Regions from separate parts of the Pseudomonas lundensis genome, predicted to be linked through region 2. Evidence: predicted binding sites of a transcription regulator. Region 2 holds the regulator's gene; the other holds the start of a gene.

Evidence for each region. The regulator LexA, encoded in region 2, represses DNA repair genes until DNA is damaged. The targets are predictions, from matches to a motif close to CTGTNTNNNNANACAG.
Region 1: a site for LexA is predicted at 3,648-3,663, ahead of recN (DNA repair protein RecN). Genes of this name have one in related genera too.

The regions. Positions count from the first base shown of each region.
Region 1 is NZ_CP062158.2:4,112,360-4,117,968, forward strand. It holds gene dnaJ (molecular chaperone DnaJ) at 1-527, opposite strand, end outside; gene dnaK (molecular chaperone DnaK) at 849-2,765, opposite strand; gene grpE (nucleotide exchange factor GrpE) at 2,867-3,433, opposite strand; gene recN (DNA repair protein RecN) at 3,688-5,370, shown strand; gene fur (ferric iron uptake transcriptional regulator) at 5,457-5,609, opposite strand, start outside.
Region 2 is NZ_CP062158.2:1,563,286-1,568,894, forward strand. It holds gene topA (type I DNA topoisomerase) at 1-1,594, shown strand, start outside; gene IF654_RS07615 (DUF6586 family protein) at 1,864-2,385, shown strand; gene IF654_RS07620 (hypothetical protein) at 2,504-2,740, shown strand; gene sulA (SOS-induced cell division inhibitor SulA) at 2,806-3,279, opposite strand; gene lexA (transcriptional repressor LexA) at 3,292-3,900, opposite strand; gene IF654_RS07635 (TetR/AcrR family transcriptional regulator) at 4,160-4,867, shown strand; gene nagZ (beta-N-acetylhexosaminidase) at 5,049-5,609, shown strand, end outside.

The DNA of each region.
Region 1 (5,609 bases), 2.3 Mb from region 2:
TGCTGCATGCGCACTTGACCAATGCCGCCGCACGTTGGGCACGTGACCGGCGAAGAACCCTTCTTGGCGCCCGAGCCGTCGCACGGCTTGCAATTAACCTGCGTCGGAACACGAATATTGACGGTTGTACCGCGAACAGCCTCTTCCAGATCCAGCTCCAGCGTATAGCGCAAATCGCTACCGCGCTGAGCACCACCCCGGGAGCCGCCACGACCACCGCCAAAGAAATCACTGAACACATCACCGAAAATATCGGAGAAGTTCTGCCCACCAAAACCACCGCCGCCGCCACCCATCTGCGGATCTACGCCAGCATGGCCGTACTGGTCGTAAGCAGCACGCTTGCTTGAGTCCGAAAGCACTTCATAGGCCTCATTGGCCTCCTTGAAGAGCTCTTCAGATGCTTTGTCATCCGGATTGCGATCCGGGTGATGCTTCATTGCGAGACGGCGATAAGCTTTTTTCAGCTCCACCTCGGTAGAGGTGCGTTCAACACCCAAAATTTCGTAATAGTCGCGCTTTGCCATAATTCTTTGCACTCTCAAGGACGTTCGGCAAAACCCTCCCGAGCCTCACCAAACCCGCCAAGCCCGATAGAGATCAGTCTCGACTCACGTCTTTTTCAACGATTTTGGTTTCTGATTAACAGCCAAAGCATTGGCTGACAGGAGCGGTCACTTCAGGCCGAAATACAAGAAAGTTTCGAACCAGACCGCCAGCACCCGACCTTGTCGCATGCTGTAAAAATTCTTCAACTCCAGACACGCCAACGCGGGAGCTAGCTCCCGCGCGGCGACATCCTACCAGTCACCGCTTACGCACGGTCAACCGGCCGACAAACAAGCTGATTACTTGTTGTCTTTAACTTCTTCGAACTCAGCGTCGACAACGTCATCCGCTTTTTCAGCCGAGTCAGCTGGCTTGGACGCTGCGTCCGCAGGGTTCGCTTGCTCAGCGTACATCTTTTGAGCAACCGGAGCCGACACCTTGGACAGCTCTTCAACCTTGGCTTCGATAGCCGCTTTGTCGTCGCCTTTAACAGCAGCTTCCAGAGCCACTACAGCAGCTTCGATCGCAGCTTTCTCTTCCTCGGTTACTTTATCGCCCGCATCGGCGACCATTTTACGGGTCGAGTGCACCAGTGCATCACCCTGGTTACGTGCAGCTGCCAGCTCTTCGAACTTGCGATCTTCTTCAGCGTTGACTTCAGCATCACGCACCATCTGAGCAATCTCTTCCTCGGACAGACCCGAGTTAGCCTTGATCACGATGGACTGAGACTTGCCAGTCGCCTTGTCTTTCGCACTTACGTTCAAGATACCGTTGGCATCGATGTCAAAAGTCACTTCGATCTGAGGCACGCCACGTGGAGCAGGTGGAATGTCAGCCAGGTCGAACTTGCCCAACGACTTGTTCTGAGCCGCTTGCTTACGCTCACCTTGCAGCACGTGAATCGTTACTGCGCCCTGGTTATCGTCAGCTGTCGAGAACACTTGCGATTTCTTGGTAGGAATCGTGGTGTTTTTCTCGATCAGAGGCGTCATTACACCGCCCATGGTTTCGATACCCAAAGTCAGCGGGCTTACGTCCAGCAACAGCACGTCTTTAACATCACCAGCCAGTACCGCGCCCTGGATAGCAGCACCCATGGCAACCGCTTCGTCCGGGTTCACGTCTTTACGTGCTTCTTTGCCGAAGAACTCGGTTACCAGCTTCTGCACCAACGGCATACGGGTCTGACCACCCACCAGGATGACGTCGTTGATTGCACCCACATCAATGCCGGCATCTTTCAGCGCCAGACGGCAAGGTTCGATCGTGCGCTGAACCAGATCTTCAACCAGCGATTCCAACTTGGCGCGAGAGATCTTCACGTTCAAGTGTTTAGGACCGGTGGCATCTGCAGTGATGTAAGGCAGATTCACGTCAGTCGACTGGCTCGAAGACAGTTCGATTTTGGCTTTTTCAGCAGCTTCTTTCAGACGCTGCATCGCCAGCGGATCACCTTTAAGGTTCATGCCGCTTTCTTTCTTGAACTCGTCAACCAGGTAGTCGATCAGGCGGATGTCGAAGTCCTCACCACCCAGGAACGTATCACCGTTGGTAGCCAACACTTCAAACTGATGCTCGCCATCCACTTCAGCAATTTCGATGACCGACACGTCGAACGTACCACCACCCAAGTCATAAACGATGACAGTGTGGTCGCCCTTCGCTTTGTCCATACCGTAAGCCAGAGCAGCCGCGGTAGGTTCGTTGATGATGCGCTTAACGTCCAGACCGGCAATACGACCTGCGTCTTTAGTTGCCTGACGCTGGCTGTCGTTGAAGTAAGCCGGAACTGTAATAACAGCTTCGGTCACTGGCTCGCCGAGGTAGTCTTCGGCGGTTTTCTTCATTTTTTTCAGAATTTCAGCCGAGATTTGTGGCGGTGCCATTTTCTGGCCGTTCACTTCAACCCAAGCGTCACCATTGTCTGCCTTGACGATTTTGTAAGGCACCATCTGGATGTCTTTTTGTACAACTTCTTCGTCAAAACGACGACCGATCAAACGCTTCACCGCGTACAGGGTGTTATGCGGATTGGTCACTGCCTGACGCTTGGCCGATTGGCCAACCAGAATTTCGCCATCGTTGGCGTACGCAATGATCGACGGCGTAGTGCGCGCGCCTTCTGCGTTTTCAATAACTTTTGCCTTGCCATTTTCCAGAACCGACACACACGAGTTGGTGGTGCCCAGGTCAATACCGATAATTCTGCCCATGTTAACTCTCCCTAAATTTGAATTTTTTTGCCGCAGCAGTAATGACCAACTGCGGCATTACTTAAACGCTTGACTTCTAAATGGGGGCCTTGCGACCGATTTCAAGCCTGCTCATCAATTGAAGGCGAAACCGGTGCTGGCGCCTTGCTTACCACGACCATCGCCGGGCGCAGCAGGCGACCATTGAGCTGATAACCCTTCTGGAACACCTTGAGCACGCTATTGGGCTCCACGTCAGCACTTTCCTGCATCGCCATTGCCTGATGATGCTCGGCATTGAACGGTTCGCCGTGCGGATCAATGGCTTCAAGCTGATAACGCTTAAGGGTGTCCTGGAACATTTTGAGCGTCAGTTCGATGCCTTCACGCATCGGACGAATGCTCTCGTCATCAGGACTCGACAGCTCAAGACCACGCTCCAGACTGTCAATCACTGGCAGCAGATCGCCTGCAAATTTTTCCAGAGCGAATTTGTGTGCTTTCTCAACGTCCTGCTCGGCACGGCGGCGGACGTTCTGCAGATCGGCAGCTACGCGCAGAGCCTGATCATTGGCGGCTGCCAGTTGCTCTTCAAGCACCTGCACGCGGGCTACCAGATCTTCGCTTGATGCATCGGCGGCCTGATTAGCGTCTTGGTTCTGCGTATCCATAGTCTGTTCGTCTGCCATAGATTTCTCCTTTCAAACTTTGTCCGCGAATTCAAGTTCGCGCTTGTGCCAAGGTATATGGGGTCGCAATTCTCAGGTTCAAGAGCCAAAAAAAAGGAAGACATGAGTTATCTCGACCCGGTGCTTTCGATCACAAAAAACAAAACGACCTAAAAAACAGGAATTCGGGTGTAAATCGAACTAAGACTGCCCATTGTCAGCCCGCTCAAAAACACTGTATAAATAACCAGACATTACGTTTTGGAGCGGCCCCCATGCTGGTGCACCTGTCCGTACACAACTACGCCATCGTTGAACATCTCGATCTGGAACTCGATCGCGGTATGAGTGTAATCACTGGCGAAACCGGCGCCGGTAAATCGATCATGCTCGATGCGCTGGGGTTAACGCTGGGCGACCGTGCGGACAGTGGCGTTGTACGTCCTGGTGCCGACAAAGCAGACATTCTCGCCACCTTCGACCTGCAGGCAATTCCAGAAGCCCAGGCATGGCTGGCCGAACGGGATCTTGAGAACGACGGGCCCTGCATTCTGCGCCGCGTCATTACCAGCGAAGGTCGTTCTCGCGGCTATATCAACGGCACACCTTGCCCCCAAGGCGATCTCAAAGCCCTTGGCGAGTTGTTGATCGACATTCATAGCCAGCACGAACACCAGTCGCTGCTAAAGCCCGAAACGCACCGCCGACTGCTGGATGAATATGCCGGCGCCACCGACCTGGCGCGGCAAGTCCAGCTGGCAGCACAACGCTGGCGCCAAACCAAACAAGAATTCGAGCACCTCTCCAATTCCGGGGATGAACAGCAAGCTCGCCATCAGTTATTGAGCTATCAACTCGAAGAACTGGACAACCTGGCGCTTGCTGAAAACGAACTGGAAGAACTGGAGCAGGAACACAAAAGCCTCACCAATGCTGAAGCGTTACTTTCAATTTGCCGCCAAGTGGTTGAGCAATGCAGTGAAAGCGACGCAGGCAACGTGCTCAACACCCTGACTGGCAGCCTTAATCGTTTGGCCAGCGTCAATAACAACACCAGCGCACTGAATGAAGCCTCGGATTTGCTTGCCAGTGCCCAGATACAGGTTGAAGAAGCGGTCGGTGAGCTCAATCGTTTTCTCGATCATTTCGATGCTGACCCGCGGCGCCTGCAGTACCTGGAGGAGCGTCTCGACTCGATCTACACCATGGCACGCAAACATCGCGTTCAGCCTACCGAGGTCTATGCCCTGCAACAAAAATTGATGGATGAGCTTGAAACGCTGAACGCCAATGATGAATCCATCGAAAGGCTGGCCAACGAGCTGACAGCGTTTGCACGTCATTATCAAGAGTGCGCGCGCGAGCTCAGCAACATTCGCACTCAGGCCGCTACGCGTCTGGGCAGCGCTGTAGAAGAAGAAATTCAGCGCCTTGGCATGCCGGGAGGCCGTTTCGTCATTGAGTTAAAACCGCAAAACAGCTCCGACCCACAGCCTTTCGGCCTGGAACACGTCGAACTGCTGGTCAGCGCCAACCCCGGACAGCCGCTCAAAGCACTGGCTAAAGTAGCGTCCGGCGGTGAGCTGTCACGTATCAGTTTGGCGATTCAGGTGATCACCGCACAAACCTCGCGCGTTCCGACACTGGTATTCGACGAGGTAGACGTCGGTATCGGCGGTCCAACAGCAGAGATCGTGGGTCAACTGCTACGCCGCCTCGGCGATCGCGGCCAGGTATTGACCGTTACACACTTGCCTCAAGTCGCTGCGCAGTGCCACCAGCATCTGTTCGTGCACAAAGTTCGGGACAGCGAGGCTACCCGCACAGCAGTATCCAAACTGAGCCAAAAAGAACGTGTGGAAGAGGTAGCGCGCATGCTGGGCGGCATCGACCTGACTAAAGAGTCTTTGGCGCATGCCAAGAAAATGGTCGTTTCAGCCAAGAATCAGACCGCTTAACGACGAACGGTCATTCAGCAGACAGCACGAAGGCGACCCTAAGGTCGCCTTCGATCGTTTCGCAAACCGAAATTCGCGTGACCTGCTTACTTGGTTTTCTTACGTACGTAGAGCACCAAGTTGTGATCCACCAGCTCAACGCCGTGCTTCTCGGCAATTGCATGCTGCAATTTTTCGATGTCTTCGTCGAAAAACTCAATCACTTCGCCGCTTTCAACGTTGACCATATGGTCGTGATG
Region 2 (5,609 bases):
CATTGAAGGTGAGTTCGGCGCGTCGTATCTGCCGCCAGCGCCTAACGTCTACAGCAGCAAGGAAGGCGCACAAGAGGCTCACGAAGCGATTCGTCCTTCAGACGTGAACATGCACCCGAGCAAGCTGTCGGGCATGGAGCGCGACGCTGAGCGCCTTTACGAGCTGATCTGGCGCCAGTTTGTGGCGTGCCAGATGCTGCCGGCCAAATATTTGTCCACCACCGTGAGTGTGGCGGCCGGTGATTTTGAGCTGCGCGCCAAAGGCCGCATTCTCAAGTTCGACGGTTACACCCGCGTCATGCCGCAAATTGCCAAGCCGGGCGACGACGATGTGTTGCCGGACATGGCTCAGGGCGATGTGTTGAAACTGATCAACCTTGATCCGACCCAGCACTTCACCAAGCCACCGGCACGTTACTCCGAAGCCAGCCTGGTCAAAGAGATGGAAAAGCGTGGCATCGGTCGTCCATCGACCTATGCAGCCATCATTTCGACCATTCAGGATCGCGGCTATGTGGCCTTGCACAACCGCCGTTTCTACTCCGAAAAAATGGGCGACATCGTTACCGAGCGTTTGTCCGAGAGTTTCTCCGACCTGATGGACTACGGCTTCACCGCCGGTATGGAAGAAAACCTCGATGACGTGGCGCACGGTGAGCGTGACTGGAAGAACGTGCTGGACGAGTTCTACGGCAGCTTCAAGAAAAAACTTGAAGTGGCGGCGGACCCGGACAGTGGCATGCGTGCCAACCAGCCGGTGATGACTGATATTGCGTGCAAGGAATGCGGGCGCCCGATGCAGATCCGTACGGCATCGACCGGTGTATTCCTTGGTTGCTCGGGCTATAGCCTGCCGCCCAAAGAGCGTTGCAAAGCCACCGTCAACCTGGTGCCGGGCGACGAGATCGCAGCGGACGATGAGGGTGAGTCTGAGTCGCGGGTTTTGCTGGGCAAGCACCGTTGCCCGATTTGCAGCACCGCCATGGATGCTTACCTGCTGGATGAGAAGCACAAGCTGCACATCTGTGGTAACAACCCGGACTGCGCTGGCTACGAAATCGAAGAGGGCAGCTACCGCATCAAAGGGTATGAAGGCCCGAGCCTGGAATGTGATAAGTGCGGCAGCGAGATGCAGCTCAAGACCGGCCGGTTCGGCAAGTTCTTCGGCTGCACCAATGCGGAATGTAAAAACACACGCAAGCTGCTGAAAAGCGGTGAAGCGGCCCCGCCGAAAATGGACCCGGTGAAAATGCCGGAGCTCAAGTGCGAGAAGGTCAACGACACCTACATTCTGCGTGACGGTGCGTCGGGGCTGTTCCTGGCAGCCAGTCAGTTCCCGAAAAACCGTGAGACTCGCGCACCGCTGGTGATTGAAATCATTCCGCATAAGGATGAAATCGATCCGAAGTACCACTTCTTGTGTGAAGCGCCGAAGAAAGACCCGGAGGGTCGACCTGCTGTGATCCGTTACAGCCGTAAAACCAAGGAGCAATACGTGCAAACTGAAGTGGACGGCAAGCCGACAGGCTGGCGCGCGTTCTACGACGGTTCCAGCTGGAAAGTTGAAGACAAGCGCAAAGACAAAGACGCTTGATCCGTTGCTGAACGGCTAAAAACCGCGCGAGGGCTGCATGCCCCGCGCGGTTTTTTTTGACCTGTGGTTGAGGTCTCGGCCAGGCAAGAGGCTGATGCTTTCGTGCGACGACTTCGTCGCCGGACGCCGCGCTAAGCGTCAAAGGCTATAGAGGCAACAGTCCGGTTGCCGCAGATTCAGGGCGCGAAGAGTGAAGCCCCTTGCGCCTGTCACCTCATTTCCTTGAGACTGCTCGACCTGCCCTAACCCTTTTGCTGTGGAGCGCCTGTATGGCTCACGAACTCTATACCCGCACCAATCAGAAAATTTATTTTGCGGGCTTGGCGCTGGAAGCCATGAATAAGGCATCACACGGCGGGGCCATGAACGCGCAAGCATTGCGACAGGCAGAGTGCGAGTCGGCAGTGTTTCACTTGTATGGCGCGCTGCTGGGTTTGTGTCATGAAATTGCGGGTTTCTATCGGTTACCGCAGGCTCACGCTAATCGTGTGGAGTTGTTGCTGACGCAAGACGTATTGGACGCCAACGCTATTCCGGAACTGGCCGAAATGGTGGAGCTGGTACGGGCTCCGGGCACTTGGCTGGCGCAGTTAGTGGCCGCGCATGCAGCCCTGTATCAACCCTTGCAGGCGCCTAAAAAGGTCAAGGCCGATGTGTTTCAACCCTTGATTGACGTGGTCAGTCTGGAAGATGACGTGCAGGAAACACTCAGCCACGAAACCCTTGAACAATGGCGTCAAAGCCTTAAGAAAATGGCCCTGCGCTTTCGCGATGCACTCAATGAGTGCTAAAAGTCGGGTTCGAAACTGTACGGTCATTCATCAGGACGTCATTAAAGCGCCACAGAACGTGGCAAATTCCTGAGGGATGACTGATATAATCCCGCGCTTTCGTGGAGAACCAACTTTTATGCCAACGTCCTTTCTAGAAATTGTCGAATTGCCTGACGGCCGTATCGAATTGCGCCGGGCTGAGGACGAGGGGTCTTTGGTGACGCTGAACTTCTCTGAAGACGCCAAGGCCTTTCTTCAGGGGCAGCATGTTGAAGTGGCAAAAGCCATGTTGAGTGTTGGGGTGCAAATGGCGGGGCGGCTGGCCGAGGGCGAGCTTGATAAAGAGGATGAAGGACCGCGCATCCTTCACTGAGTGTTTCGGTTGAACCGTTCAACGGCTGGCTTCTGTGTTCTATAGAAGCCCCGTGCTGGAGCTGTTTAGCCCAATCGAATATTCAGGCTTTGCCCTTGACCCATCAGGGCTGCGCCAATCAATTGTTGACGTGCGGTGCTGTTGAGCGGGTTTATCCAGCTCACCACCGTGTGGCTGCGGCCCAGGCGCAGCGCTTCACAGGTCAATTGCAAAGCGCTCTTGTTGCCGTTGGGCTGGAGCAGCAAAATGCGTTCGCGGTTCAGGCCAGCATCGCGCAGCCAGCTTTGCGTCAGGCTGGCGGGTGGAGCGATCAGTGTCAGCCAGCGCTCATCTTGTTGCTCGCTGAGTTCGCGAAGCATGGGGGCCAACAGGCTCAAGCAGTTCTCGGCAGCGCCGCGTAGCGACAGTTCACTGAAAACTTCAGGTTCTGCGCGCCAGGGTGAATCAAGCACGGTCTTGATCGTGGCGGGCATGGGTTGAGCCATGAATGCCTCGAATAAAGGAAGTTGTGCGGGTAGCGATGTGTGCGGGAACTGCATGACGCCTCCTTATTAACGGCGAATAACGCCGACACTCAGGCCTTCGATAACCAGTTCCTGCTCTTTGAGGTTGACCTCAATCGGCGCGAAATCGGGGTTCTCGGCGATCAGCCAGACTTTGCTGCCTTCTCGCTTGAATCGTTTGACCGTTACTTCGTCATCAATACGGGCTACCACGATTTGCCCGTTTCTTGCCTCGCGGCACGTGTGGACGGCAAGTAGGTCGCCATCAAAGATGCCAACGTCCTTCATGCTCATGCCCTGGACGCGCAACAGGTAGTCGGCGCGCGGGTGGAAGAAGGTCGGGTTGATGTTGCAGGACTCTTCAACGTGTTCCTGCGCCAGTATGGGAGCGCCAGCGGCCACTCGACCGATGATGGGCAGGGTGGACTCGTCGGCACTGGCCTCGAAGCCGGGGATCCGGATGCCGCGGGAGGCGCCCGGCGTCATTTCGATGGCGCCCTTGCGGGCCAGGGCTTTGAGGTGTTCTTCGGCGGCATTGGGTGACTTGAAGCCCAACTCCTGTGCGATTTCGGCACGGGTGGGCGGGTAGCCGTTGTCATCCAGGCAGCGTTTGATAAAGGCCAGGATCTCAGCTTGGCGTGGCGTCAGTTTTAGCATGTTGATCGCTCTGTCTTTTTATACAGTGACTGGGATTATATACAGTGAAGGCTCATTGGCAATGCTCCATTTTTAACCGTCCGCTGGACGGTCGTCGATGAGCAGTGAGGCGGCTACTTTATCAGCACAGATCGCGTCCTCCGAGGCTGTGGTTAAATGCCGGACTGGCCGGTCGCAAAAAGAATGCCCACCTTGACTTTTTACAAACTGAAACGTATGTTTCAAACAACTGTTTAAGTGTTTGTCAGTCGGAGTAGACATGGCCCAGTCGGAAACCGTTGAACGTATCCTTGATGCTGCTGAGCAGCTGTTCGCGGAAAAAGGTTTTGCCGAGACTTCATTGCGGCTGATCACCAGCAAGGCCGGGGTCAACCTGGCGGCTGTGAATTACCATTTCGGGTCTAAAAAAGCGCTGATCCAGGCCGTCTTTTCGCGCTTCCTCGGGCCTTTCTGCGCCAACCTCGACCGTGAGCTGGAACGGCGTCAGGCCAGGCCGGACAGCCGTCCCGAGCTTGAAGAACTGCTGGAAATGCTGGTGGAGCAAGCGTTGGTGATTCAGCCGCGCAGCGGCAACGACCTGTCCATCTTTATGCGATTGCTGGGGTTGGCGTTCAGTCAGAGCCAGGGGCATTTGCGCCGCTATCTTGAAGACATGTATGGCAAGGTGTTTCGCCGTTACATGCTGCTGGTCAATGAAGCGGCGCCGCAAATCCCGCCGATTGAACTGTTCTGGCGCGTGCACTTCATGCTGGGGGCGGCTGCGTTCAGCATGTCCGGGATCAAGGCGCTGCGCGCAATTGCCGAAACCGATTTCGGGGTTAACACCTCGATCGAGCAAGTCATGCGTTTGATGGTGCCTTTTCTGGCCGCTGGCATGCGTGCCGAAAGCGGCGTGGTCGATCCTGCGATGGCGGCGGCACAAATGCGCCCGCGCAACAAAACGTCTCAAGCCAACCCCAAGCTTTGACCTGACGCGGGTGGGCGTGGCTGCGCAGTTCCGCTAAGCTTGCCGCCATGCTCATTCCCGCCTTGCTCCCCTGTCCCCACTTCACGGCTGCTGCCCACACCGCAGGCGCGCACGCCGCTGCCTGCATTCGGGGCCGGGGAGCACGCGCACTTTCTTTTAAGGATTACCCATGAGTTCTGCCTTGCAAGGCTCCTTGATGGTGGACGTCGCCGGCACCTGGCTGACGGCTGACGATCGACACCTGCTGCGCCAGCCTGAAGTGGGCGGCCTGATTATTTTTGCGCGAAATATTGAGCACCCGCGTCAGGTGCGTGAACTGTGCGCATCGATTCGCGCCATTCGCCCCGACCTGCTGCTGGCGGTGGATCAGGAGGGCGGGCGGGTTCAACGCCTGCGCCAGGGGTTCGTCCGCTTGCCTGCCATGCGTGCCATCGCTGATAACCCCAATGCCGAGTACCTTGCCGAGCAATGCGGCTGGATCATGGCGACTGAGGTCTTAGCAGTGGGTCTGGACTTGAGTTTCGCGCCCGTACTGGATCTCGACTACCAGCGCAGTGCCGTGGTCGGTAGCCGCTCATTTGAGGGCGATCCGCAGCGGGCTGCAACCCTGGCTGGTGCGTTCATCCGCGGGATGAATGACGCTGGAATGGCCGCCACGGGTAAGCATTTTCCGGGGCACGGGTGGGCTGAAGCTGATTCTCATGTGGCCATTCCAGTCGATGAGCGCAGCCTTGAACAGATT